Regions from separate parts of the Streptomyces sp. NPDC041968 genome, predicted to be linked through region 4. Evidence: riboswitches for the same ligand, from Rfam matches in the RefSeq annotation. Region 4 holds a riboswitch; each other region holds the start of a gene.

Region 1 (7,383 bases), on a different contig from region 4:
CGCGTCCACGTCCCGCCACTCGGTCTCCCCGAAGTGGTGCAGGCCGTCCGGCGAGGAGGGGGCGCCGACGTCGCCGCGGTAGGCGAGGGCGAGCACCGGGACCTGCCGCCGGCTCAGGGGGGCCATCAGGTTCATGGCGTGTTCGCGGGTGGCGGCCAGTCCGTGCACGGCGATGATCCACGTCGGGCGGGAGCCGGGCAGGAACCAGGCCGGCAGGGGGCCGAGTTCGCCGGGGACCTCGACGTCGGCGTGTTCGAGGTCGAGGGCGGTGCCCGGGTTGCCGACGTGGAGGTTCGGCGTGAACCAGGCGCGGTCGCCGGCCGCGAGGGTGCCGTGCGTGACCCGTTCGAGGCGGCGGACGACGGTGTCGGCGCCGTGTTCGACGGCGCCGAGGACCGGTCCGACCACCGCGTGGGAGCCGTCGCCTGCCAGGCCGTACCGGCCGGGGCGGAGCGCGGCGAGGTCCCGGGTGAGGGTGATCTGCCCGGCGGCGGTGCCGTGCACGGTGAGCCGGGGTTCGGTGGGCAGGGGCCTGCCCGGCGGCGCCTTGAGCGCGGCGTCGCTGGCGAGCCGGCCGACGGCGACGCTCGCCGCCCCTGCGGCCAGGGCTGCGGTGACGGCAGCGGCCGTCGCGGGGAGGATGCGCACGTTTCCCAGTTTCCCGAGGGACCGCGGAGTAAGCCACCGGGACGGCGGCGGGCGGTGCCGTCCGGGGCGGCCGGGCGCCGGTGCCGTGGTGCTGGTGGGTGCGCGGTGCGGACGGGACGCCCGCGTCCTTCGGCTCCAGCGACGACCTTGGGGCCGTTCGTGTCTCGTCCCCCTTCTGGCGTCCTCTCCCGCCTTCTCCCGTCGTGGCCCGCCGTCACGGTGACCGCCGAGCCAGGGCCGTCAGGTCCGCTGGCCGTACCCCCGGAGCCGCTCCGTCACCTCGGCGAGCTGCTCCTCGGTCAGCAGGGACGGGGAGCGGCCCGGCACCGCGGAGGCCGTCAGCCACAGGCGGCACATCCACTCCAGCTGGGCGGTGCGGTCGTAGGCCTGGTCCAGGGAGGCGCCGTAGGTGAGCGTGCCGTGGTTCTGCAGGAGGCAGCCGGTGCGGCCGGTGAGGGCGTCGAGCACGGCGCGGGCCAGTTCGTCGGTGCCGTAGGTCGCGTAGCGGGCGACCCGGACCGGGCCGCCCAGCGCGGCGGCCATGTAGTGGACCGGCGGGAGTTCGGGCACGAGCAGCGAGACCGCCGTCGCGTGCACGGCGTGGGTGTGGACGACGGCCCGGGCGTCGGTGGCGCGGTACACGGCGAGGTGCAGGGGCAGTTCGCTGGTGGGGACCAGCGTCCCGAGCACCTGCCGGCCGTCGAGGTCCACGCCGGTCGCGTCGGCCGGCGCCAGACGGTCGTACGGCACCCCCGAAGGGGTGACCAGCACCGTGTCGCCGACGCGCGCCGAGACGTTGCCGGAGGTGCCGACCACCAGTCCGTCCGCCACCGTCCGCCGGGCCGTGGCGACGAGAACCTCCCAGGCCTCGGCCACCTCCGGGTCCACCCGTCCGCCCGTCGATCGCGTCACAGTCACCAGCTCCTCCCCGCAGGCCGTGCACCCCTGCCGTCCCGTCGATCACCGATCCCCGGCGATCCTGCCAGGCACGTCTCCGCAGAGCATCGGCGCGGGCACGGAGCGGAAGGTGACGTCCCTCGTTCCGGTCACTGCGACGCCTATCCCAGTTCATCTTCCGTTCACTCTGGTTACCTACGTTCGACCAGCCAATGACCTCGAACGATTGCCTGGGTAAATGGAAAGCTTCTCGCTGATCCTCGCGATTGTGGTGGTAACCGCACTCGCGTTCGATTTCACGAACGGTTTCCACGACACCGCGAACGCGATGGCAACGACCATTTCGACCGGTGCGCTCAAGCCCAAGGTGGCGGTGGCGATGTCCGCCGTCCTCAACCTTGTCGGCGCCTTCCTCTCGGTGGAGGTCGCCAACACGATCTCCAAGGGTCTCGTCGACGAGACCGGCATCCGTCCCGAGGTCATCTTCGCCGCCCTCGTCGGCGCGATCCTCTGGAACCTGCTGACCTGGCTGGTCGGGCTTCCGTCCAGCTCCTCGCACGCCCTCATGGGCGGCCTGATCGGTGCCGCCGTCGCCTCGGCCGGCGTCGGCGCGGTCCACGGCGACGTGCTCGTCACCAAGGTCCTCCTCCCGGCGATCGCCGCCCCGCTGGTCGCGGGCATCGCGGCGATGCTGGGCGCGCGGCTGACGTACCGGCTCGGCCGCAAGGCCGACGGCAAGGCCGCCGCGAAGGGCTACCGCGCCGGGCAGATCGCCTCCGCCGGCCTCGTCTCGCTGGCCCACGGCACCAACGACGCCCAGAAGACGATGGGCATCATCACCCTGGCCCTGGTCGCGGGCGGCGCCCTCGCCCCGGACTCCGACCCGCCCATGTGGGTCATCCTGTCCGCGGGCATCGCCATCGCCCTCGGCACCTACCTCGGCGGCTGGCGCATCATCCGCACGATGGGCAAGGGTCTGACCGACCTCCAGCCGCAGCAGGGCTTCGCCGCCCAGACCAGCGCCGCCACGGTCATCCTGGCCTCCTCGCACCTCGGCTTCTCCCTCTCCACGACGCACTCGGTCTCCGGTGCGGTGATGGGCGCGGGCCTCGGCCGCAAGGGCGGCGTGGTGCGCTGGTCCACGGCGACCCGGATGTTCGTCGCGTGGGGCCTGACCCTGCCGGCCGCGGCCTTGGTCGCCGCGATCGCCGAGTGGGTCTGCGGCCTGGGCGACTGGGGCACCGCCCTCGTGGCCGTCTTCCTGATCGCCTCCAGCGCCGCCATCTGGAAGGTCTCCCGGCGCGAGGTCGTCGACCACACCAACGTCATCGACGAGCCCGAGCCGTCCGGTGTGGTGACCACGGCGATGGCCGCCGTCTCCCCGCCGCCGACCGGGGCGGCCGAGGAACTGGCCGCCGCCGTCCCGGCCGCCGCGCCCGACGCCAAGTCCCCGTCGGCCACCACCACCGTCTGAGCCCGCCCCCGGGTACGAAGGAAGAAGCGAACCTCCATGAGCATCGACTGGGCAGCTCTCGGCTCCGTCTTCGGAGTCAGCCTCGCGGCCACCGTGATCCTGGTGGGCCTGTTCACGCTCGGCATCGTCGGCCTCTCCCGCCAGGAGCGGGCCACCGCCCAGGGCGGCTCCGCGGCCCTCGCGGTCACCGGCGCGTACGCGTGCTTCGCGGCCTGCGCGGCGGCGGTGGCGTACGGCATCTACCTGATCGTCGCCTGAGCGTCGCGCGAACGATCACCGCACACCCGTGAGGCGGGGTGCGGGACGGACACCCACCGTCCCGCACCCCGCCTCTTCGCGTGCCGGCGCACACCACCCGCGTGTGGGGCTTCGCACACTCCCCCGTCGCAGGTCAACGCCAGGTTGACGGGTGTTCGCGGGCCGTGGTGGACTGCCGGAGCCATTACGGCGGCAGGAGAGGAAGCCCGGTGCGATTCCGGCGCGGTCCCGCCACTGTGACCGGGGAGCCCATCCCCGGGAGCCAGGAACTCTCACCGCCGGTCTCTTCCAGCCAGGGCGCGGACACCCTGAGTGAGGACGTATCGCCATGCGCGGCTGCCGTTCCAGGTACACCGGTGACTCCGGGTGCCCCAGCGACACCCTCCCCCGCCCCGCGGCCGGCTGAGCCGTGCGCGCCGAACGCGTCTTCGCGTACGGCGCCGCCGCCGGCCTCCTCGGCGACCTCCTCCTCGGCGATCCGCGCCGCGGGCACCCGGTCGCCGCGTTCGGCCGTGCCGCCGGTGCCGTGGAACGGGTGCTGTGGCGTGACCACCGGGGCCGGGGCGCGCTGCACACCGCCCTGTGCGCCGGTGGCGCCGCCGCCCTCGGGGCCTCCGCCGCACGCGCCGTACGCCGCTCCCCCGCCGCATCCGTCGCGCTGACCGGCGCCGCCACCTGGGCCGTCGTCGGCGGGACCTCGCTCGCCCGGGAGGCGCACGCCATCGGGCGGGCCCTGGAGGCCGGCGACGTCGAGGCGGCCCGGGCGCGGCTGCCGCACCTGTGCGGACGGGACCCGCAGGCCCTGGACGCCGACGGGATCGCCCGGGCCGTCGTCGAGTCCGTCGCCGAGAACACCTCGGACGCGGTGGTGGGCGCCCTCGTGTGGGGCGCCGTCGCCGGAGTGCCCGGGCTGCTCGGCTTCCGCGCGGTGAACACCCTGGACGCCATGGTCGGCCACAGGTCCGCCCGGTACCGCCGGTTCGGGTGGGCCTCGGCCCGGCTCGACGACCTCGCGGGCTGGCCCGGCGCCCGCCTGACCGCCGTCCTCGCCACCGTCGCCGGCGGCGATCCGCGGGGCGCCGTACGGGCGTGGCGTGCCGACGCCGGGCGGCACCCGAGCCCCAACGCCGGCCCCGTGGAGGCGTCGTTCGCGGGCGCCCTCGGCGTGCGGCTCGGCGGGACGCTCTCCTACGGCGGGCGGGTGGAGCACCGGCCCGTCCTCAACGGGGCGGCCGGTCGCGCCGTCCTGCCCGGTTCCGGCGACATCGACCGGGCCGTCCGGCTCTCCCGGCGCGTGGGCTGGCTGGCGCTGGGCGTGTGCGCCGGCGCACGGCTGCTCGCACGCCGGGCACTCACGAAGGGACGTGACTCATGAGCGGTGGCCTCCTCGTCGCCGGCACCACCTCCGACGCCGGCAAGAGCGTCGTCACCGCCGGGATCTGCCGCTGGCTGGTGCGGCAGGGCGTCAAGGTCGCGCCCTTCAAGGCGCAGAACATGTCGCTGAACTCCTTCGTGACCCGCGAGGGCGCGGAGATCGGGCGGGCGCAGGCCATGCAGGCCCAGGCGTGCCGGGTGGAGCCGACCGCGCTGATGAACCCGGTGCTGCTCAAGCCGGGGGGCGAGCGCAGCAGCCAGGTCGTGCTGCTCGGCAAGCCGGTCGGCGAGATGAGCGCCCGCGGCTACCACGGCGGGCGCCAGCGGCAGTTGCTCGGCACGGTGCTGGACTGCCTGGCCGAGCTGCGGGGCACGTATGACGCGGTGATCTGCGAGGGGGCGGGCAGTCCGGCCGAGATCAACCTGCGCCGGACCGACATCGTGAACATGGGGATCGCCCGGGGCGCCGGGTTCCCCGTGCTGGTCGTCGGCGACATCGACCGCGGGGGCGTCTTCGCCTCCTTCTTCGGCACGGTGGCCCTGCTGTCGTCCGAGGACCAGGCGCTGGTCGCCGGGTTCCTCGTCAACAAGTTCCGGGGCGACGTGTCGCTGCTGGAGCCCGGCCTGGACATGCTGCACGGCCTCACCGGGCGGCGGGCGTACGGCGTGCTGCCCTTCCGGCACGGCCTCGGGATCGACGAGGAGGACGGGCTGCGCGTGTCCCTGCGCGGGACGGTGCGGGAGTCGGTCGTCGCGCCGCCGGTCGGCGAGGACGTGCTGCGGGTCGCCGTGTGCGCCGTCCCGTTGATGTCCAACTTCACGGACGTGGACGCGCTCGCCGCCGAACCGGGGGTCGTGGTGCGGTTCGTGGACCGGCCGGAGGAGCTGGCGGACGCCGATCTCGTGATCGTGCCGGGTACCCGCGGGACGGTCCGGGCGCTCCGATGGCTGCGGGAGCGCGGGCTCGCGGACGCGCTCGTCCGCAGGGCCGCCGAGGGCCGCCCGGTGCTCGGGATCTGCGGGGGCTTCCAGTTGCTCGGCGAGCACATCGAGGACGAGGTCGAATCGCGCGCCGGGCACGTGGACGGGCTCGGAGTGCTGCCCGTGCGGGTGCGGTTCGCCCACGAGAAGACCCTCGCCCGGCCGGTCGGCGAGGCCCTCGGCGAGCACGTCGAGGGGTACGAGATCCACCACGGGGTCGCCGAGGTGACCGCGGGCGTCCCCTTCCTGGACGGCTGCCGGGTCGGGCAGACCTGGGGCACGCACTGGCACGGCTCGCTGGAGTCGGACGCCTTCCGGCGGGCGTTCCTGCGCGAGGTGGCCGCCGCCGCGGGCCGCCGCTTCGTGCCGGCCCCCGACACCTCGTTCGCCGCGCTGCGCGAGCAGCAGCTCGACCTGCTCGGCGACCTGATCGAACACCACGCGGACACGGACGCGCTGTGGCGGCTCATCGAGTCCGGCGCGCCGCAAGGACTGCCCTTCATTCCACCGGGAGCACCCGCATGAGCACTGTGTTGTTGTTGTCGACCGCCGACACGGACCTGCTGGCGGCCCGCGCCTCCGACGCCGGGTACCGGATCGGCAACCCCACCCGGGTCGACGTGCGGGAGGAACTGCCCGCGCTCGTCGAGGGCGCCGACCTCGCCGTCGTACGGCTGCTGGGCGGCAAGCGGGCCTGGGAGGACGGGCTCGCCGCGCTGAAGACCGCCGGCATCCCGACCGTCCTGCTGGGTGGCGAGAGCGTGCCGGACGCGGAGCTGATGGCCGAGTCCTCGGTGCCGGCCGGCGTGGTGGCCGAGGCGCTGCGCTACCTGGTCGAGGGCGGCCCCGACAACCTCACCCAGCTCGCCCGGTTCCTCTCCGACACCGTGCTGCTGACCGGCGAGGGCTTCGACGAGCCGCGGAAGATGCCGGAGTACGGGCTCCACGGGGAGCGCCCGTTCACCGAGGGCCGCCCGACGGTCGGCGTGCTCTTCTACCGCGCCCACCAGCTGAGCGGCAACACCGCGTTCGTGGACACGCTCTGCGACGCGATCGAGGCGCACGGCGCCAACGCGCTGCCCGTGTACTGCGGTTCGCTGCGCGGCGCGGACGCCGGGCTGTACGAGCTGCTGGGCCGGGCCGACGCCCTGGTCGCCACCGTCCTCGCGGCGGGCGGCACGCACGCCTCCCAGGCCTCGGCGGGCGGCGACGACGAGGCCTGGGACATCGGCGCGCTGGCCGACCTGGACGTCCCGGTGCTGCAAGGGCTCTGCCTGACCACGTCGAGGGCCGCCTGGGAGGCCTCGGACGCCGCTCTCTCCCCCATGGACGCGGCGATGCAGGTCGCGATCCCGGAGTTCGACGGACGGCTGGTCACCGTGCCGTTCTCCTTCAAGGAGCAGGGGCCCGACGAGGTCCCCGTCTACGTCGCCGACCCCGAGCGGGCCGGACGGGTCGCCGGGATCGCCGTGCGGCACGCGGCGCTCGGGCACAAGGCGAACGCCGACAAGAGGCTCGCGCTGGTCTTCACCGCGTACCCGACCAAGCACTCCCGCGTCGGCAATGCGGTCGGCCTCGACACGCCGGCCTCGGCGGTGCGGGTCCTGGACGCGCTGCGGGAGGCGGGGTACTCGCTCACCGACTACCCCTCCGGCGGCGACGAGCTGATCCACCGCCTGATCGAGGCGGGCGGCCACGACGTCGAGTGGCTGACCGAGGACCAGCTGGCCGCGGCGCCCGCACGGGTGCCG
Region 2 (7,383 bases), on a different contig from region 4:
CTCGAACGCGTGCCGGCCGGCCCCGCAGCCGAGGTCCAGCACGCGGTCGCCCGGGGCGAGCGGGAACCGGGAGAAGTCGACGGTCAGCACGTGGCCCTGCTTTCGGGGTAGACGCCGGTGTCACTGGTGGGGACCGCGGGGACGGCCCCGGAGGAGGTCGCAAGGGGGCCGACGGCCTCGCGGTAGTGGGCGGCCGTGCCCTCGGCGGCGCGGGCCCAGGTGAAGTGCCGCAGCACGCGTTCGCGGCCGGCCGCGCCGAGCCGTACCCGCAGTTCGCGGTCGCCGAGCAGCCGGTTCAACCCGGCGGCCAGAGCGCCCGCGTCGCCCGGCGGCACCGCGAGGCAGGTCTCCCCGTCGGGTCCGGCGACCTCCGGGACGGCCCCGCCGGTGGTGGCCAGCAGCGCTGTGCCCGTCGCCATGGCCTCGGCGGCCGGCAGCGAGAACCCCTCGTACAGCGACGGCACGCACGCGACCTCGGCGGAGCGCACCAGGTCGACCAGTTCGGCGTCCGTGATGCCCTTGACGAACTCGACGGCGCCTTCGAGCCCGTACCGCTCGATGGCCTGCGCGACGGGCCCTTCGGCGGGCCGCTTGCCGACGACGACGAGGTGCGCGCGGGGGTGCTCGGTGCGCGTCTTCGCCAGCGCCTCGACGAGGAAGACCAGGCCCTTGAGCGGCACGTCCGCGCTGGACGTCGTCACTATCCGGCCCGGCACCACGGGCACCGACGGATCGGGCGAGAACAGGTCGGTGTCGGCGCCGATGTGGACGACGTGGACACGGTCGTCCCGGACGCCGAGGTGGTCGATGATCTCCCGGCGGGAGGTGCCGGAGACGGTGAGCACCGAGGGCAGGCGGCGGGCGACGCGCTTCTGCATGCGGGTGAAGGCGTACCAGCGGCGCACGGAGTACCGGCGCTTCCAGCCGTCCGCGGCGTCGAGTTCGAGCTGCCGGTCGACGGTGATGGGGTGGTGGATCGTGGTGACCAGGGGGGCGCCCACGTCACCCAGCAGCCCGTAGCCGAGGGTCTGGTTGTCGTGGACGACGTCGAAGTCGCCGCGGCGGGCGCGCAGATGGCGGCGGGCGCGCAGCGAGAAGGTCAGCGGCTCGGGGAAGCCGCCGGTCCACATCGTGCCGACCTCCAGCGCGTCGACCCAGTCGCGGTACTCGTCGCGCTTCGGGGTGCGGAAGGGGTCGGGCTGGCGGTAGAGGTCGAGGCTGGGCAGCTCGGTGAGGGACAGCCGGTCCCCGAGACCCTCGTCCAGCACGGGGTAGGGCTGGGCGCCGATGACCTCCACCCGGTGGCCGAGGCGGGCCAGTTCGCGGGAGAGGTGACGCACGTAGACGCCCTGGCCGCCGCAGAACGGGTTCCCCTTGTAGGTGAGGAGCGCGATGCGGAGCGGTCGCATGCCGTCGGCGGCGGGCTCGGGACGGGCACCCGTCCGACTGGCCTCAGCGGTCACTCGGGGCCCCCTTCTCACTGCATTGTCCCGCGACACTATGCCGGGACGTTAATCTAGAACAAGTTTCAGACTTGATCGTCAGAGGCTCCGAATCTACCGGCAGGTAGGTGCGCTGTGACGAGTGGATCAGGTGATTCACGCCACGGCCGGGCGCCCCGTGCGGCGCCCGGCGGGCCGGACGAGGGGGAGGAGGTGGCCGAGGTGGAGAACCCGGAAGCGGAAGCCTCCCGTCCGGCGCGTCGGCCCGCCGGCCCGCCGCTCACCGAGCGGCAGCGGGCCCGGCGCCGCCGCATCCTGCACGCGACCGCCCGGCTGGCCTGCCGGGGCGGCTTCGAGGCGGTGCAGATGCGGGAGGTAGCGGAGTCCTCGCAGGTCGCCCTCGGCACGCTCTACCGGTACTTCCCGTCCAAGGTCCATCTGCTGGTCGCGACCATGCACGACCAGCTGGAGCAGTTGCACGGCACCCTGCGCAAGAGCCCGCCGACCGGGGCCACGGCGGCCGACCGGGTGGCGCAGACGCTGATGCGGGCCTTCGCCGCCCTGCAACGCGAACCACGGCTGGCCGAGGCGATGACCCGGGCCCTGACCTTCGCCGACCGCAGCGTCTCCCCGGAGGTCGACCAGGTCTCCCGGCAGACCACGGCGATCATCCTGGACGCGATGGGCGGACCGGAGGCCCCCACCGCCGAGCAGCTCTCCGCGGTCCGCGTCGTCGAGCACACCTGGCACTCCACCCTGATCGCCTGGCTCTCCGGCCGGGCGTCGCTCGCGCAGGTGGGCGCGGACATCGAGACGGTGTGCCGGCTGATCGACCTGGCGGGCCCCGGGGCGGGCGGACGGGCGCCCCGGACCGGCCCTGTCGCCTCCGGGTAAAGTGGCCGCGTCGTCATCACACCCGTACGGGGGGAAGCCGGTGCAATTCCGGCGCTGACCCGCAACCGTGAGCCGTTCGCCGCACCCCGTGAGGGCCCGCGCGGCCGGTGAGCCGGACTGCCCCGGGCGGACGTGACCGGCTCACGTGTCCGGCACCCGCCGGCGCACGGGCACCGTCGAGGCATACGGGGCCGAGCCGCCCGGGGGTGCCCGTGCTGCCCGACTCCGCGCAGGGAAAGGCACCCGCCGATCATGAACGTCCGCCGTCGCAGCAGCGCCGCGGCCCTGGCCGCCATAGCCGTGATCGGCGCCGCCGCCGCGCCCGCGGTCGCCGCCGATCCGTCACCGTCCGCCTCCGCGTCCGCCCCGGCCACGTCCGGGTCCTCCGGGCTGTACGGCACCGCCGACCCCCAGTACGACGGCGTCTGGCGGCAGTCCCTCGCGCTGCTCGCCCAGGACACCGTGGGCGTGGTCCCGTCGCCGGCCGCCGTGGAGTGGCTCACCGGGCAGCAGTGCGCGAGCGGCGCCTTCGCCCCGTACCGGGCCGACCCGGCCAAGGCCTGCGACGCCAAGACCATGGTCGACACCAACAGCACGGCTGCCGCCGTCCAGGCGCTGTGGGCCGTCGGCGGGCACGGCGACGTCGTCGAGTCCGCCCTCGAGTGGCTGAAGTCCGTGCAGAACGAGGACGGCGGCTGGGGCTACACCCCCGGCGGCCCCAGCGACGCCAACTCCACGTCCGTCGTCATCGGCGCGCTGACCGCCACGGAGAGCGACCCCGAGCAGGTCGTCAAGGACGGCAGGTCGCCGTACGACGCCCTGCTGACGTTCGCGCTGCCCTGTGCCGCGGACAAGGGCGCGGGCGCCTTCGCCTTCCAGCCCGACAAGGACGGCAAGCTGCTCGCCAACGCGGACGCGACGGCCGCCGGTGTCCTCGGCGCGCTCGGCAAGGGCCTGGTCACCGAGGCCGGTGCGAAGTCCGCCGCCGCCACCTGCACCGACGCGAAGAAGCCCACCCGCGAGCAGGCCGCCGCGAACGGCGCCGCCCACCTCGCCGCGGCCGTCGCCGAGAAGGGCCACCTCACGTCCGCCCTCGGCGGCTCCGCCGACCAGCCCGACTACGGCAACACCGCCGACGCGGTCGTCGCACTCGCCGCGCAGGGCGGTGCCGACCAGGCGGCGAAGCCGCTGGCGTGGCTGGAGAAGAACAGCGCCAAGTGGGCCGCGCAGAGCGGCCCGGCCGCCTACGCCCAGCTGATCCTCGCCGCCCACGCCACCGGCACCGACCCGCGTGCCTTCGGCGGCACCGACCTGGTGGCGGCGCTGAACGCGACGGGTCCGAGCCCGCAGGGCGGCAAGGTGAGCGACAGCGCCACCGCGAGCGACGAGGACGGTGCGAAGGAGAACGACGAGAAGGACGACTCCGGCTTCGGCGTCTGGTGGTTCGTCGGCGTCTGCCTGGTCTTCGGCATCGGCGTCGGCTTCCTGCTGAGCGGCCGCAACAAGAAGCGGCAGCCGTGAGGCGCCGCGTCGTCCTCCTCTTCCTGGCCGCGTTCCTGCTGATCGGGACCGCGGGCCAGGCGCAGGCCGCCGGTTACCGCTACTGGTCCTTCTGGGACCGCGACGGCGACCGGTGGATCTACGCCACCCAGGGCCCGTCCCTCGTCCGCCCCTCCGACGGCGACGTCCAGGGCTTCCGCTTCTCGGTGAGCGAGAACTCGGACGACGCGGCCCAGCCGCGCGGCACCGCCGGCTTCGCGTCGATCTGCGCGAAGACACCGGCCGAGGACGGCAGCAAGCGCGTCGCCCTCGTCCTCGACTTCGGCACCGCGTCCGACGCCCCGGCCGGCGAGAACCCACCGGCTCCGCGCACGGCCTGCGCCCGGGTCTCCCCCGACGCGACGACGGCCGACGCCCTGGCCGCCGTCGCGGGCCCCCTGCGCTACGACACCAACGCCCTGCTGTGCGCCATCGCGGGGTACCCGAAGGCGGGTTGCGGCGACCAGGTGTCGGGGCAGGGGCAGAAGCAGGAGGGGAAGAAGGAGCAGCCGACGGCGACGGCGGCCGCGGACGGGACGAGTACCCGGGACGACGACGGCCCCTCGGTCGGCCTCTACGCGGGCATCGCCCTGGTGGCGGTCCTCGCCGGAGCGGCGACCTGGCAGGCGAGGCGGCGCCGGAATGCCACCGACTGACCCTGCCCCCGGCACCCCGGCGCACGTCCCGGCCGCGGGCGGTCGCACCGCCGCGACCCGGGCGGAGGCCGGATACGCACCCGCCGGGGAGGCTCCGGCGGCCCGGGCGGGCGGCCCCGCCCCCCGCCACCGCCCCGAGAGCCTGCACCCCGGCGCCTGGTGGCTCTGGGCGCTGGCCCTCGGCACCGCCGCCACCCGCACCACCAACCCCCTCCTCCTCGCCCTCCTCGTCACCGTCTCCGCCTACGTGGTCATCACCCGCCGCCCCCACGCCCCCTGGTCCCGCTCCTACGGCGCCTTCGTCAAGCTCGCCCTGGCCGTCCTGGTCATCCGCCTGCTGTTCACCACCGTCCTGGGCTCCCCCATCCCCGGCACGCACACCCTCTTCACCCTCCCCGAAGTCCCCCTCCCCGACTGGGCGCAGGGCATCCGGCTCGGCGGCCGGGTCACCGCCGAGGGCCTCGCCTTCGCGCTGTACGACGCGATGAAGCTGGCCGCCCTCCTGGTCTGCGTGGGCGCCGCGAACGCCCTCGCCAACCCCTCCCGCCTCCTCAGGTCCCTCCCCGGCGCCCTGTACGAGATGGGCGTGGCCGTCGTCGTGGCCCTCACCTTCGCCCCGAACCTCATCGCCGACGTCCAGCGCCTGCGCGCCGCCCGCCGCCTGCGGGGGCGACCCGACAGGGGTGTGCGCGGCCTGCTCCAGGTCGGACTCCCGGTGCTGGAGGGCGCGCTGGAGCGCTCCGTCGCCCTCGCCGCCGCGATGGACGCCCGCGGCTACGGCCGCACCGCCCAGGTCCCCGCCCCCGTACGCCGGACCACCGCCGCGCTCACCCTGGGCGGCCTGCTCGGCGTCTGCGCGGGGACGTACGGGCTGCTGACCGCCGCGGGCGGCACGTACGGCGTCCCGGTGCTCGTGCTCGGCGTCGCCGCGGCCCTGGCCGGGCTGTGGCTCGGCGGTCGCCGGACCGTTCGCACCCGCTACCGCCCCGACCGCTGGGACGCCCGCGCCTGGCTGGTCACCGCCTCCGGCGTCGCGGTCGCGGCCCTGATGTTCCTCGCCGCCGCCCGCGAGCCGGCTGCCCTGCACCCCGGAGTGGTCCCCCTGGTCGCCCCCACCCTGCCACTGTGGCCGGCGGCGGCCGTACTGATCGGCCTGCTTCCGGCGTTCGTCGCCCCCGCCCCCGATCCCGTACCCGCCAAGGAGTCGTCGTGATCCGCTTCGAGGACGTGTCGGTCACGTACGACGGCGCGGCCGCGCCCACCGTCCGGGGCATCGACTTCGAGGTTCCCGAAGGCGAACTCGTCCTGCTCGCCGGTCCGTCCGGCGTCGGCAAGTCCACCGTGCTCGGTGCCGTCAGCGGCCTCGTGCCGCACTTCACCGGCGGCACGCTGAGCGGCCGGGTCACCGTGGCCGGCCGCGACACCCGCACCCACAAGCCGCGCGAACTCGCCGACGTGGTCGGCTCCGTCGGCCAGGACCCGCTCTCCCACTTCGTGACGGACACCGTCGAGGACGAACTCGCCTACGGCATGGAGTCCCTCGGCCTCCCTCCGGACGTGATGCGCCGCCGGGTCGAGGAGACCCTCGACCTGCTGGGCCTGTCCGACCTGCGGGCCCGCCCGATCGCCACGCTCTCCGGCGGCCAGCAGCAGCGCGTCGCGATCGGCTCGGTCCTCACTCCGCACCCCGAAGTGCTCGTCCTGGACGAGCCGACCTCGGCCCTGGACCCGGCCGCGGCGGAGGAGGTCCTGGCCGTCCTCCAGCGCCTCGTCCACGACCTCGGCACGACGGTCCTGATGGCCGAGCACCGCCTGGAGCGGGTCGTCCAGTACGCCGACCAGGTCGTCCTGCTCCCGTCCCCCGGCGCGGCCCCGGTCCTCGGCCCGCCGGCCGAGGTGATGGCCGTGTCCCCGGTGTACCCGCCGGTGGTGGGGCTGGGCAGGCTGGCGGGCTGGTCGCCGCTGCCGCTGACGGTCCGGGACGCCCGGCGCCGTGCGGCCCCGCTGCGGGACCGGCTGGCCGGCCGGGAGATCCCGGGCCGCACGCCGCCGGCCGCCACGCTCCCGGCACCCCCCGCTCCCCGCCGGCGGTGGCGCGGCGGGGCTGCCCCGCGGACGCCCTCCGCCCCCGCCCCGTACGCCGCCGAGGTCCGTTCCCTGGCCGTCCGCCGCGACCGGATCCAGGCGCTGCGCGACGTCGACCTGACCGTCTCCCCCGGCGAGACGGTCGCCCTCATGGGCCGCAACGGCGCCGGGAAGTCCACCCTCCTGTCCGCCCTCGTCGGCCTCGTCGAGCCGTCCTCGGGCTCGGTGCGGACCGGCGACGCCGTACCGCACCGCACCTCCCCCCGGGATCTCGTCCGCCGGGTGGGCCTGGTTCCGCAGGAGCCGCGCGACCTGCTGTACGCCGACACGGTCGCCGCCGAGTGCCGGGCCGCCGACCGGGACGCGGAGGCGGCCGAGGGCACCTGCCGCGCCCTGCTGACGGAGCTGCTGCCCGGCGTCACCGACGACACCCACCCCCGTGACCTCTCCGAGGGCCAGCGCCTCACCCTCGCCCTGGCCGTGGTCCTGACGGCCCGCCCGCCGCTGCTGCTCCTGGACGAGCCGACGCGCGGCCTGGACTACGCGGCCAAGGCCCGGCTGGCCGGTGTCCTGCGCGGCCTGGCCGCCGAGGGCCACGCGATCGTGCTGGCCACGCACGACGTGGAGCTGGCCGCCGAGCTGGCCGACCGGGTGGTCCTGCTCGCCGAGGGCGAGGTGATCGCCGACGGTCCGGCGGCGGACGTCGTGGTGGCCTCGCCGTCCTTCGCGCCGCAGGTCGCCAAGGTGCTGGCACCGCGGAAGTGGCT
Region 3 (7,383 bases), on a different contig from region 4:
CGCAGGCGTTCCACGATGCCGCCGGTCGAGGCTCCGGAGCCCACCCCGCCGACGACGGTCAGCGGCGCGCCCGGGAAGTCCGCCGCGATCCGGTCGGCGACCTCCTGGTAGCCGAGGTAGTGGACGTCGTCGTGGTACTGGCGCATCCAGTGGTGTCCGGGCCGCTCGGCGAGTATCTCCCGCACCCGTCGCACCCGCAGTTCCTGGTCGAGCTTGAGGTTCCGCGACGGTCTGACCTGCTCCACGGTGCTGCCCAGTATCTCCAGCTGGGCGAGGGTGGTGGCGTCGACGGTGGTGGACGCGACGATGTGGCACCGCATGCCGTACCGGTGGCAGGCCAGGGCGAGGGCGTAGGCGTAGATGCCGCTGGAGCTGTCGACCAGGGTCTGGCCCGGACGGACGGTGCCCCGCTCCAGCAGGTGGCGGACGGCGGCCAGGGCCGAGTAGATCTTCATCGACTCGAACCGCAGCAGGACCAGGCCGTCGGTGAGCCGGACGAGGTCGGGGACTTTCAGGGCGTCGGCGATGTGGGGGTGGATCACCCGTAGCCTCCTTGGGCGAAGGTGCACTGGTGGCCGAGCGAGCGGAAGAACGCGGACAGTTCGGACTTGACCTCGGCGCGGGGGCGCGAGGTGAAGAGATAGCCGGCCAGGCAGCCGGTGTGGGCGACGAAGACGCCGTCGGCGCCGAACCGCTCACGCTGGGCCCGCAGGCTGGGGAAGGTCGCCTTGGGCAGCACCTCCTGGGACAGCGCGGCGCTGACCGTGGCGGCCCGGGCGACGGCGGCCGGGTCGCCCGAGTCGAAGCCCTTCACCAGATCGGTGAGGCACCGCTGGTACTCGTCGCCGCGGCGCCGGTAGTGGTCCAGCAGGAGGGGAGTGACGGCGGCGGTGTCCACGGTGCCGGGTTCCGTGACGAAGGCGGTGTGGAACCCGATGTCCGGGCCGAGTCGCCGCACCACCCGGTGCCGGCCGCTGAGATACAGGGCGAACTCGTCGAGGAAGACACTGTCGGCGCGCTCGATGTCCGCCAGGACGCCGAGGACCACGTCCGCGTCGTACGGCAGGGAGAAGACGCGGAACAGACAGCGCAGGGTCGCCACGATGTCCGCCGTCGAACTGGCCATCCCCACGCCCACCGGCAGTTCGGAGTGGGTGTGCCAGTCGCCCGGGGGCAGGGAGAGGCCGTAGTGGTCCAGGAAGAGCCGGGCCGCCGTCGCCGACTTCTCCCCCAGCGCCGACGGTCGCGGTGCCCCGGTCGCCGTCCGCGGGGTGAAGTACACCCAGGAGTGACGGTCCACCGGAAAGGACACCACGGCGATCTCGGGATCGGAGCCCGCTCGCAACGGGCCCTGGTACAGCTCGCCCAGAGTGCCGTGGCAGACACCGGACACCGTGCCGTCGGACACGTCCGGTTCTTGCGGAGCGCCCGCGCCGGGGCCGGGGAGGGTGCGCCCCGGTCCGTCGGACGGCGTGTCGGCCCGGGGCCGGTACGGCCGCCGCGAACCGGCTGGATCCCGCACACCGTCCTCCTCCGTACCGGGCCTTGAACACCGACAGGGAGGGAGGCGCGGCCACACGCACGACGTACGACCGCCCATACCGCCGACCCAGTCCACGAGGTCACGTGCACAGCCCGCGCGGGACGCGGGCGCAGTGGCAGGTCTTCGGACTCGCGGGCACGTCCGCCGGGAGGGCGGACACCTACCGGCCGTCTCTTCCCCGGCCCTGACACGGGCCCAGTGACATCGACGGCTCTCGTTCCCACTCACCGCTGCGGGACAGCCCCGGACTCGCACCGGGTTCCCTCTTGCGTCACGCTTCGGGCGTCCGGGCGGACGGGAGGCGCGAACCGACTGCGTGCATCAGCGTAGAGGGGCTCTTGACCCCTGCGAAAGTAGGGCTCCGGCGGTTGTCTTGAAAGTGGAGGGGAGGCAGAAACAGGTGGGTCTCCGGGTGTCGTTGTCGTGACGGCTCTGGCCGGATAGCACCTCTGAGGTTCCTCGCCCCATCAGCCAGACTTGTTGCCTCACGACACACGCACACCGTTGCCGCGGTGGCCCGTGCCCGGGAGGCCCCTGATGACGTCAGACACCAGGCCGGACGAGGACGGGGCGGTAGGGACCCCGCCCGGACTGCCGCGCCCTCCCGGTGACCGCGTCGCTCTGCGCGCCGATCTTCGCTCCGCCCTGCCGGACGCCACCGCGGCGGTGGTGGTGACGGCGCTCGTCTTCGCGTTGCTGTGGGCGCGCATGGAGTCGGGTGCTTCGGACACCGTCGCGGTGATGCCGTTCATGGACGATGCCCGTACCTACTGGATGTACCTGCTCAGCCAGGCTTTCGGCTGGTCGGGACTGCTGTGGGCCTGGTGCACGGTGATCTTCGGCCTGTTGCTGTCGGGGCCGCGCCCCGCCCGGCTGCCGGTCTCCCGGCAGGTGCTGGAGCGCTGGCACCGCACCACGAGCCTGACCACGATGGCGCTGATGTTCGCGCACGCGCTGATGTTCGCCGCGGAACTCGTGCGCTACGAGACGGCACTGGACTGGGCCGAGCGGCTGTGGGTGGGCTTCGCCGACAGCTTCGTCCCCCTCTGGTACGACTCCGGCACCGGCCGGATCGCCATCCCGATCGGACAGGGCGCCCTGTACCTGGCGGTCCCGCTCGGGCTGCTGTTCTACGTCCGGCACCGCTTCGGAGCGAGGACCTGGCGACGCCTGCACCGCTTCGTGATCGTCGTCTACGTGCTGAGCGTGTGGCACACGCTGCTGTACGGCACCAACGTCTGGTACGGGGAGTGGCCGCGCACCGTGCTGTGGCTGCTGCAACTTCCCATCGCCGCACTGCTGTTGCTGCGGCTGCTGAGACCTGCCCGGCGGGCGGAGCGGTTGGGTCCCGCGGGCGAGGGCGCGACCCGGCCGGGGTGGTGGGTGCGGGCGGCGGGACGGGTCGTCGCCGGAGCCGTCGTCATCGGGCTGGTCATCGTGGTGGTGTCGGGCCGTGACGGCGGACGGGCCCGTCCGGACGATCCGCCCGCGACGGCCCCGCACACCCAGGAAACGGACTGACGGCCGGCACCGGGCGGGCGGCACGGCGTTCCGGGATGGCAGGATGGCCGGCGACAAAGGCGACGGCGGAACGAGGAAGCCGGTGTGAATCCGGCGCGGTCCCGCCACTGTGATCGGCGAGCGACTCCCGACAGGCCACCGCCCAGCGACGGGTGGGAAGGCCGGGACGAGCATCGACCCGAGAGCCAGGAGACTCACGCGGTCGCCTCCTCGACGGACCACCGGGGCGGATCTCCCCGGAGAGAGGGACGGCACCGCATGCCCGCAACGCCGGCCGGACGAACGACGGACGACGCGAGGACCGCCACGGCCACCGGCCGCGTGCCGTGCCGCGTCGTCGTGTGCCGCGACTGCTGCTGCGGCACCCCCAAAGTGCCCGGCGTGGACCACGCGGCCCAGACCGAGCGCCTGCGCGCCGCGGTACCGGTACGCGTCTCCGACTGCCTCGACGTCTGCGCACAGGCCAACGTCATCGTCGTACAGCCCTCCGCGGAGGGCCGGGCCGCCGGAGCCCGGCCCGTCTGGCTGGGACTGGTCAACGACCCGGACGCGACCGAGGACATCGCCGCCTGGGCACGCGCCGGCGGACCGGGCGTCGCGCCCCGGCCGGACATCCTCGACCTGTACGCCATCACACCACCGCGCCGGAGCCCGGCCTCCTGACCGTCACAGGGAGCGTACGAACACGGAGCCGGAGAAAGGGACAGCAACGTGCACGCAGCCCGCGCCTCGACGGCGTCCGTCACCGCCGCCCTGCACGACGTGGCGGGCCTCGGCGGCTTCTTCGCACTGCGGGTCGGCGGAGAGGACGACGGCTGGCATCCGGTCGCCCGCTGCTACGCCGCGGGTTTCACCGACCTCGCCGCGGCCGTCGCACGCCGTCACCGCACCCGGGAGCCGCGCGTCGACGTGTCCATCGCCCAACTCGGCCACGCCGCCCGCCTCTGGTCACCGGTGCTGGCCTGTGCCGTCCTGCACGGCATCGTCCTCGACCTGGAGGGCCTGCAGCGGGCCGACGACGGACCGGCCCTGCGGGTGCCCCGCCCGGCCGGCCGGTACGTCGACCGGGACGAGGGCGATCCCGTCCGCGCCCTGTACGAGCAGGTGACGGGTCATCTGTCGGCACTGGCCCACGGCCTGCGCGTCAAGGTCGCCCCGCGTCTGCTGGACGGCAACTCCGCGTCGGCGCTCGCGGGGGCCGCCCAGGCCCTGCTCGCGCTCCGTCCCGCCGTCCGCGGACCGCTCACCGACCTGACGACCGCGCTGCTGGACACCGGACGCCTGGCGGGCACCGGAGTGCTGACCGGCCCCGACCTCGCGTTCCGCCGCAGGAGCTGCTGCCTCTACTACCGGGCGCCGGCCGGTTCGAAGTGCGGCGACTGCGGGCTGGCGTGAGGCGGGCGCCAGCCTCACCTCCCGGCGGTGGAAGGCCAGGGCTCGCGCGGTCGGACAGCCCCGGCCCGCCCTCCTCCGGTGCCCGGTGGGCCGAGCACCCGCGGGACCTCGACGAGGTCGCCGGTAGGGTGAAGGAGACGGGGGACGTCCGTACTGCGGTGATCATGGCCGGACGGGCCCCGGGAGCCGAGCAGTTCGGCGACAGCCACCTGTGCTCGCCCGAGCGGGAGCGTCATGTCTGCTGACCACTGCGCGTCCGCCGAGGAGGTCATCCCGATCCTCCGGGTGGGCGACGCCGCGGTGTCCGTGCGGTGGTACGCGAGACTGGGCTTCGTCCAGCAGTGGGAGCACCGGTTCGAACCGGGCTTCCCGGTGTTCACGGAGGTCGCCCGCGGTCGCCTCCGGCTGTACCTGTCGGAGCACGAGGGGGACGCGCGGCCGGACACCCTGGTGTACGTGCGGGTCGCCGATCTGGACGCGGTCGCCCGGGAGTTCGGCGTCCGCCCCGACGAGGCGCCGTGGGGGCGGGAGCTGGAACTCCGTGACCCGGACGGCAACCGCCTGCGCGTGAGCGCGGTCGGCGCATAGGCGGGGCCCCGCGGTCACGCGACCGCGCTGCGGCCCACCACCGTGCCCGCACGGTCGATGCAGATCACGTCCACCCTCACCGGCGCCCCGCGCAGCACCGCGAGGGCCTCGTCGCGGGCCGCCGTCGCGACCAGGTCGCCCAGGGGCACCCCGGCGGCCTGGCAGAGCTGGAGGGCGGCGAGGCCGGTGTTGGCCCCGATCACCGCGTGGGCCAGGGCCTCGTCCGCGCCGCCGTGCCGGGCCAGTTCGGCGAGGAGGCCCCGGTCGACCTGGGAGCGGGCGGAGTGCAGATCCAGGTGGCCGGCGGCGAGCTTGGACAGTTTGGCGAAGCCGCCGCAGACGGTGAGCCGGTCCACCGGGTGCCGTCGTACGTACTTCAGCACGGCGCCCGCGAAGTCGCCCATGTCCAGCAGGGCGTCCTCGGGCAGCCCGTACTCGGCGACCACCGTCTTCTCCGAGGTGGACCCCGTGCATCCGGCGACGTGCGTGCGTCCGGCCGCCCGTGCCACGTCCACCCCGCGCCGGATCGAGTCGATCCACGCAGAGCAGGAGTACGGGACGACGATACCGGTGGTGCCGAGGACGGACAGGCCGCCGAGGATGCCCAGCCTGGGGTTCCAGGTGGAACGGGCGATCTCCTCACCGTGGTCGACGGAGAGGGTGATCTCGACGTCGCCGGCCCCGCCGTACCGCTCGGCGACGAGGGCGACGTGGTCCCGCATCATCCGCCGGGGGACCGGGTTGACGGCCGGTTCGCCGACGGGCAGGGGCAGCCCGGGCCGGGTGACGGTGCCGACGCCGGGCCCGGCCCGGAAGACGACGCCGGAGCCCGCGGGCAACCGCCGTACCGTCGCCCGGACCAGCGCGCCGTGGGTGACGTCGGGGTCGTCACCGGCGTCCTTCACGATCCCCGCCGTCGCGTACGCCTCCGTCAGCTCCTCGGCCGCCAGCGCGAACGACGGGGTCTGCCCCTTGGGCAGGGTGATCGTCACGGGGTCGGGGAAGTCGCCGGTGAGCAGCGCCGTGTACGCGGCCGTCGTCGCCGCCGTGGCGCAGGCACCGGTGGTCCAGCCGGGGCGCAGCCCCGTGTGCTTCAGTTGGGCGCTGCGACCGCCCTCGGCCTCGCCTCTCATGCCTCACTTCCAGGAAGGGACTCGGATGAAGGACCTGTCGTGCACGTGCTGATCCTCGGTGGTACCACGGAGGCCCGGCGCCTCGCCGAACGGCTGGCGGCCGAACCGCTGCCGGGGCTGCGGGTCACCAACTCCCTGGCGGGACGGGTGTCCGCGCCCCGGACGCCGCCCGGCGAGGTCCGCGTCGGCGGCTTCGGCGGTGCCGAGGGGCTCGCCGACTGGCTGCGTGAGCACCGGGTCGATCTGCTCATCGACGCCACTCATCCCTTCGCCGACACGATCAGCTTCCACGCGGCGCGGGCCGCCGCCACCGCACATGTTCCCCTGCTCGCGCTGCGCCGCCCGGGCTGGCAACCGGCCGAGGGCGACGTCTGGCACGAGACCGGCTCCCTGGCAGGGGCCGCCGCGCTGCTGCCCTCCCTGGGCCGGCGGGTCTTCCTGACCACCGGACGGACGGGCCTGTCCGCCTTCGCGGACCTGGCCGACCTCTGGTTCCTGGTCCGGACCGTCGACCCGCCCGAGCCGCCGCGGCCGCCGCGCATGGAGGTCCTGCTGGACCGCGGCCCGTTCACCCCCGAAGGAGAGCGCGAGCTGCTGCGCCGGCACCGGATCGACGTCCTGGTCACCAAGGACAGCGGGGGAGCGGCCACCGCGCCGAAGCTGGCGGCCGCCCGAGAGGCCGGTGTGCCCGTGGTCGTGGTACGCAGACCTCCGGTGCCCCGAGGGGTGCCGGTGGTCACCGAGCCCGAGCAGGCGGTGCGCCGGGTGCGCGAGGCCCACGCACGCCGCCCGCCCCCGGAGCGGCACGGCCCTGACGTCTGCGGGTAGCGGCGAGGCGTCCGGACGGCCTCTTCGGGGAGCAGCGCGCGAGCCCGGCCACCTCGACGGCGAGCACGGTCGTCAGGGACGGATCGCCGGCACCGAGCCAGACGCAGCACAGCTCGCCGCTCACTCCTCCTCGCTCGCGATCGCGTTGACCGCGGCGGCGGCGATGGCGCTGCCCCCGCGACGGCCCCTGACGATCAGGTGCTCCAGGCCGGAGGGATGGGCGGCCAGGGCGTCCTTCGACTCGGCCGCACCGACGAAGCCGACCGGTACACCGATGACGGCGGCCGGCCGGGGCGCCCCCTCCTCGATCATCTCCAGCAGCCGGAAGAGCGCGGTGGGCGCGTTGCCGATGGCGACCACGGCCCCCTCCAGCCG
Region 4 (7,383 bases):
CTCGCGCAGGAGCGAGAGCAGTTCGACCTGGTGGCGGACGTCGAGGTGGTTGGTCGGCTCGTCCAGGACGAGGATCTCCGGCTCCTGCACGAGCGCGCGGGCCAGCAGGACGCGCTGTCGCTCACCGCCCGACAGGGTCAGCACGCCCCGGTGGGCGAGGTGTCCGATGTCGAGCCGGTCCATCGCCCGCTCGCACAACTCGCGTTCCCGGACGCTGAGCACCTGGTTGCCGCGGAGGTGGGGGGCGCGTCCGAGCGCGACGACCTCCTCGACCGTGAAGTCGAAGTCGACGCCGCCGTCCTGGGTCATGGCCGCGACGGTCCGCGCGCTGTCGCGCATCGGGAGCCGGGTGAGGTCCTGTTCGCCCACCCGGACGGTGCCGGAGCTGGGGCGCAGCGCCCGGTACACGCACCGCAGAGCGGTGGACTTGCCGCTTCCGTTGGGGCCCACGAGGCCCACGACCTGACCGTCCGGCACGTCCAGGGAGAGTCCCCGTACGAGACTCCTGCCGTCCGTCACCACGGAGAGTTCATCGAGTTTCAGGTCCACGTCAGCGCGCTCCGAAGGTGTAGCCCCGGCGACGCATCAGGGCGATGAAGACGGGGACCCCCACCAGCGCGGTGATGACCCCGAGCGGCAGCTCGCGCGGGGCGACCAGCGTCCGGGCCGCGAGGTCGACCCACACCATGAAGATCGCCCCGACCAGTGGGGCCACGGCGAGGACGCGGGCGTGGGTGGCGCCGACGACCATCCGCACCACGTGCGGCATGACGAGGCCGACGAAGGCGATGGCGCCGCTGACGGCGACCATGACGCCCGTCACCAGCGAGACGAGGACCAGCAGCACCTTGCGGTACCGGTCGGGATCGAAGCCGAGGCTCGCGGCGGTCTCGTCGCCGAGGGAGAGGACGTCCAGTGCCCGCCCGTACCGGTACAGGAGCACCAGGCCGGCCAGCACCACGAGGGAGACGACGGGCAACGCGCCCCAGGCCGCGGCTCCGAAGCTGCCCATGGTCCAGTACAGGACCATGCTGGTCGCCTCGCTGTCCGGCGCGAAGTAGATGATCAGGCTCATGACAGCCTGGAACCCCAGCGACATGGCCACACCCGTCAGCACGAGGCGCAGCGGCGACAGCGAGCCCTTGCTGGAGGAGGCGGCGTACACCAGGAGCGAGGCGACGAGTGCGCCGACGAAGGCGCCGGCGGAGACGGCGTAGAGGCCGAGCGCCGCGAGTCCTCCGGTGACGGTGACCCCGACAGCACCCACGGAGGCGCCCGAGGAGACACCGAGGACGAAGGGGTCGGCCAGCGCGTTGCGCACCATGGCCTGGATCGCCACACCGACCGCGCTCAGCCCGGCCCCCACCAGCGCCGCGAGCAGCACGCGCGGCGTACGGATCTGCCAGATGATCTGATACGTCGTCACCTCGTCCGCGCCGACCCGCCCGCCACTGAGAGCCGCCCACAGATGACGGGCCGTCTCCCCCGGGGTGACGACCGCGGGGCCCAGCCCGATGGCGACGACGACGGACACGAGCAGGACGGCGACCAGCGCCGAGCAGCCGAGCAACAGCCCCTTACGGGAGGCGAGTCGACCTCGCGGCCGGCCTCGCACGGCCTCCGCGGGCCGGGGCGCCGGCGCCTCGGCCGGGTCGGCCGGGGTCTCGACCTCACCGACCGAAGGCCCGGAGGCCGAAGGCGGAGGCATGTGCGGGACCTTCACTTTCCCTCGCTAATGAAAATCGTTTTCATATGGTGAACCTAGCACGCCCCCGACCCCGACAGACAGTCCGGACCGACGAGTGGAACGGGACACAGGGCCACGGCATCCCTCACGAGGCAGCGACCGGGAGCACTCTAATGGAAATGATTATCACTGCGATAGTGTGATGTCCGCGCCGCGCTGCCCGCCGCCTGCCGAGGCCGGTACCGCCGGACAACCTCCCAGTACGACAAGGGCGTTGCAGCCGGTCCGCGTTCGATCCACCGCCGCCGACAGGACAGGAGCGCCCCCTCGTGCCCAGCCCCTCCGCCCCTCCCGCCCCCGCCGGGTCCCCGCCCCGTGAGCAGCGCTCCATCCTGCTCGACCTGGCCTTCCTGCGCCTGTGGACGGGCGCCACCGCGTCCGGCCTGGCCACCTGGGCCCTGCCCTTCGTGCTGGGTCTCGCCGTCTTCGACCGGACCCTGACCGCCACCGACCTCGGCCTGCTGCTCGCCGCCCGCACGGTCGGCTTCCTCGCCGCGGTACCCGTGGCCGGGGTCCTGGCCGACCGGCACTCCCGCCGGGGTGTCGTGCTGTGGGCGGGGCTCGCCGCCGGAGCCGCGGCGCCGGTGATCGCCTTCGGCCTGGACCGCTCGGTGCTGCTGATGGCGGCGGCCGCCGCGGTGGCCGGAGCCGGCCAAGGCGCCTGCCGACCCGCCTACCAGGCCCTGACCGCCGAGGTGGTCGACGCCGGTCGCCGGCAACAGGCCAACGCCGCCATGACGTTGGCGGTACGGGTCACCACCCTCGTGGGCCCCTCCTCGGCCGCGCTGCTCGCCGTCTTCCTGGACACCTGGGCCCTGTTGGTGGGCATCGGGCTTCTCTGGCTCGTCGCGGCCTGCGTGCCCGGACGCGGCGCCCGGCCCGGGACCGGGGAGGACACGGCGGAGCCTTCGGCCGGGGCGGGCAGGGCGTCCCTCCTGGGCGAGTTCGCGGAGGGGGTCCGCGAGGCCCGCAGGCACCCGTGGTTCCTCGCCGGTCTGGGCGCCCTGACGGCCGTGATAGCCACCGGCTACTCCGCGACCGGCGTCGCCCTGCCCATGGTCAGCCGGGACGAGTACGGCACCGAGGTCGTTCTCGCGGGTGCGATGACCGCGTACACCGCCGGAGCGCTCGGCGGTGCGCTGCTCATCGCCCGCTGGCGTCCCCGCTCCCCCGGCTGGGCCGCCCTGGCCGGCCTCGCCGCCTACGGACTCGCCCCGCTCAGCCTCGTACTGCCCGTGCACCCGGCCGCCGTGATGGCCGCGTACGCCGTCGCGGGCGTCGGCATCGAGCTGTTCAACGTGCCGTGGTTCACCGCCGCCCAGCGCGAGGTCGCCCCGGACAAACTGGCCCGGGTCTCCTCCCTGGACTTCCTGCTCTCCTATGGACTCGCCCCGGTCGGGCTCGCCCTCATCGCCCCCGCCATCGACGCCTTCGGCGTCACGGCGGTGCTCACGGGCTGCGCGGTCGTCTGCTTCACGGCGCCCGCGGTCGCCGCCCTGGTGCCGAGCGCACGCACCTTCTCCGCCGCCCGAGGGCGCGACGACGCCCGCTGAGCGCCGCTGCGAAGGGGCCACCCCGGACGGGGGGCCCGAAGGTCCGTCGGACCGTACGGGAGAGGGCTGTGATAGCTTCCGGACGCCAGTCGCACTCGTGAACGCGGCCTACGCGTGCACGGGTCAGGGAATCCGGTGGGAATCCGGAACTGACGCGCAGCGGTGAGGGTGACGGGCGGGGCAGCAGCCACTGGACGACGGTCACGGCCGGGTCCGGGAAGGCGTCCCGCCGGGATGACCCCGAGTCCGAAGACCTGCTGGTGACCGATCGTTCGCACGGACCCCGCGCCTGGGTCCCGACGTTGAGGAAACCGACACCGTGCAGCTGTCACGTCCCGCCCGTTGTTCCGTCCTGCTCCTGACGGGGGCCCTGTTGCTCACCGCGTGCGGTTCCGGCTCGGGCTCCGGCTCGTCCGGGAAGCCCGCCGGCGCCCAAAAGCGCTCCGTCACGATCGACAACTGCGGGCAGAAGGTGACGGTCGAGGCCCCGCCCCAGCGGGCGGTGTCCCTGAACCAGGGCACCACCGAGATCCTGCTCTCCCTGGGCCTGGCCGACCGCATGGTGGGGACCGCCACCTGGACCGACCCGGTCCTGGAGGGTCTTGAGCGGGCGAACGAGAAGGTGCCCCGGCTCGCCGACAACCAGCCGTCGTTCGAGCGGGTCCTGGACGCCGAACCGGACTTCGTGGCCTCGTCCTTCACCTCCACCCTGGGCAAGGGCGGGGTGGCGCCCCGCGAGAAGTTCGAGGAGCTCGGCGTTCCCACGTACCTCTCGCCCGCCGACTGCGAGGGCAAGGACAACACCGGCGACGGCGACGGCTCCCGGAGCGAGCCCCTGACCATGGACACCGTCTACCGCGAAGTGCGGGAACTGGCGCGGGTCTTCGGGGTGGAGGAACGGGGTGAGAAGCTCGTCTCCGGGTTGGAGAGCCGGGTGGCGAAGGCCGCCGCCGGGACCGGCGCCGAGAACGCCACCGTCCTGTACTGGTTCGCGAACCAGGAGTCCCCCTACATGGCGGGCTGCTGCGGCGCGCCCGGCATCATCACGAACGCGCTCGGCGCGAAGAACGTCTTCGACGACAGCACGCAGGAGTGGCCCCAGATCAACTGGGAGACGGTGGCCGACCGTGACCCCGACCTGCTTGTCATCGGCGATCTGACCCGCAGGTCGCAGACCGCCGAGTCGGCCGCGAAGAAGATCGCGTTCCTGGAGTCGCATCCGGCGACGAGGAACATGAAGGCGGTGCAGGCGAAGCGGTACGTGCTGCTCAGCGGGCAGGCCATGAACCCCACGATCCGTACGGTCGAGGGCGTCGAGAAGGTGGCCGCGGCCCTGCGCGAGCACGGCCTCGGCCGATGACCACCGCGCTGCGGTCCTCCCGGAAGGTCCGGCCGCACGGCACGGCCGGTGTGCTGCGCGGCCTGGCCGGTGCGGGCGGCGGGCTCGCGGTGCTCGCCGTGTCCGTCGCCGTGGCCATCACCGTCGGGCCGGCGGACATCGGCGTGGGCGACGCCTGGTCGGTGGTCGCCTCCCGCCTGGGCTGGGGGACGACGGAGCTGACTCCGATCCGGGAGGGCATCGTCTGGAACCTGCGGTTGCCCCGTACGGTGCTCGCCGCGGTGTGCGGCGCCGGGCTCGCCGTGTGCGGTGCGGTGATGCAGTCACTGCTGCGCAACCCGCTGGCCGACCCCTTCGTCCTGGGCGTCTCCTCCGGAGCGTCGACCGGCGCCGTCGTCGTGATCGTCCTCGGCGCGGGCGGCGGCGCCCTGACCGTCTCCGGCGGCGCGTTCGTGGGTGCGCTCGGCTCGTTCGCGCTGGTGCTGCTGCTCAGCCACACGCTCGGCGGGACGACGGACCGCGTGGTGCTGTCCGGGGTGGCGGCGATGCAGCTGTTCGCCGCCCTGACGTCGTTCGTGGTGACGACGGCGGCCGACGCGGAGACCACCCGGGGTGTGCTGTTCTGGCTGCTGGGGTCGCTCAGCGGGGCCGACTGGACCGAGGTGGGGCTGTGCCTGGCCGTGCTGGTGCTCGCCCTGGTGGTGTGCCTCGGGTACGCCCGCACCCTGGACGCCTTCGCCTTCGGCCAGGACGCCGCGGCGACCCTGGGCGTCTCGGTCGCCCGGACCCGGCTGGTGCTGCTGTGCGTGACCGCCCTGCTGACCGCCGCGCTGGTCGGTTCGGCCGGCGCGATCGGTTTCGTCGGCCTGGTCCTGCCGCACGGCGCGCGGGCCCTGGTCGGCCCGGGGCACGCCCGGCTGCTGCCCGTCACCGCGCTCGCCGGGGCGGTCTTCCTGGTCTGGGCCGACACCCTGGCCCGTACCGTCCTCGATCCCCAGGAAGTGCCGGTGGGCGTGGTGACCTCGCTGGTCGGCGTTCCGGCGTTCGTCCTGGTCCTCTACCGCACGAAGAGGACGCGTTGACGGCCGGCGCCGGGCGGGGGACCGACGGGCGGACGACCCACGGGCCGACGTCCGCGGGGCAGCCGCCCGCCGAGCCGTCCACCCTCGCCGCCGATCGCGTGAGCCGTGCCCTGGGCGGACGGCTGGTCCTCGACGGCGTCGGCCTCGCCCCGCGACCCGGTTCCGTGACCGGGCTGCTCGGCCCCAACGGCTCCGGCAAGTCGACGCTGCTGCGGCTGCTGTCCGGCGTCCTCGCCCCCACCTGCGGGGTCGTCACCCTCGACGGGCGTCCCCTCGGCGACTGGGGCCGCCGCGCCGTGGCCCGGCGGGTGGCCGTCGTCGAGCAGCATGCCGACACCCTCGTCGAGCTGACCGTCCTCGACGTCGTACGCCTCGGTCGCGTCCCGCACCGCCGCGCCTGGACCCCCGTGACCGCGGCGGACGAGCGGGCCGTACGCACCGCCCTGGAGCGCACCGGCCTCACCGACCGCGCCGACCGGCCCTGGCACACGCTCTCCGGCGGGGAGCGCCAGCGCGTGCAGATCGCCCGTGCCCTGGCCCAGGAACCGCGCGAGCTGCTGCTGGACGAGCCGACCAACCACCTCGACGTCCAGCACCAGCTCGACCTGCTGGCCCTGGTCGCCGAGCTGCCCGTCACCAGCGTGATCGCCCTCCACGACCTGAACCTCGCGGCGATGTACTGCGACCAGGTCGTGGTGCTGCGGCAGGGCCGGGTGGTGGCCGCCGGCACCCCCGGCGAGACCCTGACCGAGTCCCTGATCGCCGACGTCTACGGCGTACGTGCCGCGGTCACCCGTCCCGGCCCCGGCGACCGGCCGCACATCCGCTTCCTGGGCACCGTGGCCGGGAAGTGACAGCGGGCGTGGTCCCGTGGTGCGGTGCCGGTTCCGGGGCCGGTGCCGGACGGTTTCAGAGGCGGGCCCTGGCCGCCGCCAGGGCCGTCTGTACCTCCCGCAGCACCCGGGCCGCGTCGTCGGGGTCGTTCACCACGTCGGTGCGGTTCATGTCGACGACGAGGACCTCACTGGCCGAGTAGTGCTCGTACACCCAGTCGTCGTAGCCGGACCACAACGTCCGGTAGTACTCGACGAGGCCCTCGTCCTGCTCGAAGTCCCGGCCCCGCAGCCCGATCCGGCGCAGCACCGTCGCGAAGTCCGCCTTGAGGTAGACCATGAGATCGGGCGCCTTGCGGTACGGCAGGCCGTCGATCTCGCGCATCATCTCGTGGAGCAGCCCCTCGTACACCCTCATCTCGAGGGAGCTGATCCGCCCCAGATCGTGGTTGACCTTGGCGAAGTACCAGTCCTCGTGGAGGGAGCGGTCGAGGACGTTGTCGCGCTGCTTGTACGCCTCCTTGATCGAGGCGAACCGTGTCTGCAGGAAGTAGAGCTGAAGCAGGAAGGGGTAGCGCTTCGCCCGGATCTCCTCGGGGCTCGCCGTGTAGAAGAGCGGGAGGATCGGGTTGTCCTCGACGCTCTCGAGGAAGACCTGGCTGCCCAGGCCCTTGGCGAGCATTTCGGCCACGCTCGTCTTGCCGATGCCGATCATGCCGCCGACGCAGATCACGGACGTACCTCGCTTCTTTCTCGGAATCTCCCCGCCCGGGCGGTACCGGGCGTGTCCCGAGGGGCCGGAGCCACTGCTCCGACGATGTCGCGCAGG

The links. Region 4 has a riboswitch for cobalamin ahead of ACZ6EG_RS19265 (ABC transporter substrate-binding protein). Riboswitches for the same ligand answer to the same signal wherever they lie in the genome.
Region 1: linked by a shared signal. The riboswitch ahead of ACZ6EG_RS00300 (cobalamin biosynthesis protein) and the one ahead of ACZ6EG_RS19265 (ABC transporter substrate-binding protein) in region 4 are both predicted to bind cobalamin.
Region 2: linked by a shared signal. The riboswitch ahead of ACZ6EG_RS02595 (prenyltransferase/squalene oxidase repeat-containing protein) and the one ahead of ACZ6EG_RS19265 (ABC transporter substrate-binding protein) in region 4 are both predicted to bind cobalamin.
Region 3: linked by a shared signal. The riboswitch ahead of ACZ6EG_RS12595 ((2Fe-2S) ferredoxin domain-containing protein) and the one ahead of ACZ6EG_RS19265 (ABC transporter substrate-binding protein) in region 4 are both predicted to bind cobalamin.

What each region holds. Positions count from the first base shown of each region.
Region 1 covers NZ_JBVJCB010000001.1:54,028-61,410, forward strand. The annotation lists gene ACZ6EG_RS00280 (alpha/beta hydrolase family protein) at 1-648, opposite strand, end outside; gene ACZ6EG_RS00285 (class II aldolase/adducin family protein) at 889-1,566, opposite strand; gene ACZ6EG_RS00290 (inorganic phosphate transporter) at 1,784-3,019, shown strand; gene ACZ6EG_RS00295 (hypothetical protein) at 3,056-3,277, shown strand; cobalamin riboswitch at 3,429-3,568, shown strand; gene ACZ6EG_RS00300 (cobalamin biosynthesis protein) at 3,687-4,652, shown strand; gene ACZ6EG_RS00305 (cobyric acid synthase) at 4,649-6,157, shown strand; gene cobN (cobaltochelatase subunit CobN) at 6,154-7,383, shown strand, end outside.
Region 2 covers NZ_JBVJCB010000001.1:560,211-567,593, forward strand. The annotation lists gene ACZ6EG_RS02580 (class I SAM-dependent methyltransferase) at 1-90, opposite strand, end outside; gene ACZ6EG_RS02585 (glycosyltransferase family 4 protein) at 84-1,463, opposite strand; gene ACZ6EG_RS02590 (TetR family transcriptional regulator) at 1,656-2,336, shown strand; cobalamin riboswitch at 2,327-2,454, shown strand; gene ACZ6EG_RS02595 (prenyltransferase/squalene oxidase repeat-containing protein) at 2,589-3,857, shown strand; gene ACZ6EG_RS02600 (SCO2322 family protein) at 3,854-4,531, shown strand; gene ACZ6EG_RS02605 (energy-coupling factor transporter transmembrane component T) at 4,518-5,744, shown strand; gene ACZ6EG_RS02610 (ABC transporter ATP-binding protein) at 5,741-7,383, shown strand, end outside.
Region 3 covers NZ_JBVJCB010000004.1:355,118-362,500, forward strand. The annotation lists gene ACZ6EG_RS12580 (cysteine synthase family protein) at 1-542, opposite strand, end outside; gene ACZ6EG_RS12585 (GHMP family kinase ATP-binding protein) at 539-1,408, opposite strand; cobalamin riboswitch at 1,641-1,872, opposite strand; gene ACZ6EG_RS12590 (ferric reductase-like transmembrane domain-containing protein) at 2,081-3,064, shown strand; cobalamin riboswitch at 3,093-3,276, shown strand; gene ACZ6EG_RS12595 ((2Fe-2S) ferredoxin domain-containing protein) at 3,323-3,727, shown strand; gene ACZ6EG_RS12600 ((2Fe-2S)-binding protein) at 3,776-4,459, shown strand; gene ACZ6EG_RS12605 (glyoxalase superfamily protein) at 4,694-5,047, shown strand; gene ACZ6EG_RS12610 (cobalt-precorrin-5B (C(1))-methyltransferase) at 5,062-6,180, opposite strand; gene ACZ6EG_RS12615 (cobalt-precorrin-6A reductase) at 6,220-7,008, shown strand; gene ACZ6EG_RS12620 (precorrin-8X methylmutase) at 7,129-7,383, opposite strand, start outside.
Region 4 covers NZ_JBVJCB010000007.1:277,512-284,894, reverse strand. The annotation lists gene ACZ6EG_RS19280 (ABC transporter ATP-binding protein) at 1-549, opposite strand, end outside; gene ACZ6EG_RS19275 (FecCD family ABC transporter permease) at 551-1,708, opposite strand; gene ACZ6EG_RS19270 (MFS transporter) at 2,098-3,300, shown strand; cobalamin riboswitch at 3,370-3,576, shown strand; gene ACZ6EG_RS19265 (ABC transporter substrate-binding protein) at 3,620-4,660, shown strand; gene ACZ6EG_RS19260 (FecCD family ABC transporter permease) at 4,657-5,721, shown strand; gene ACZ6EG_RS19255 (ABC transporter ATP-binding protein) at 5,820-6,575, shown strand; gene ACZ6EG_RS19250 (deoxynucleoside kinase) at 6,631-7,287, opposite strand.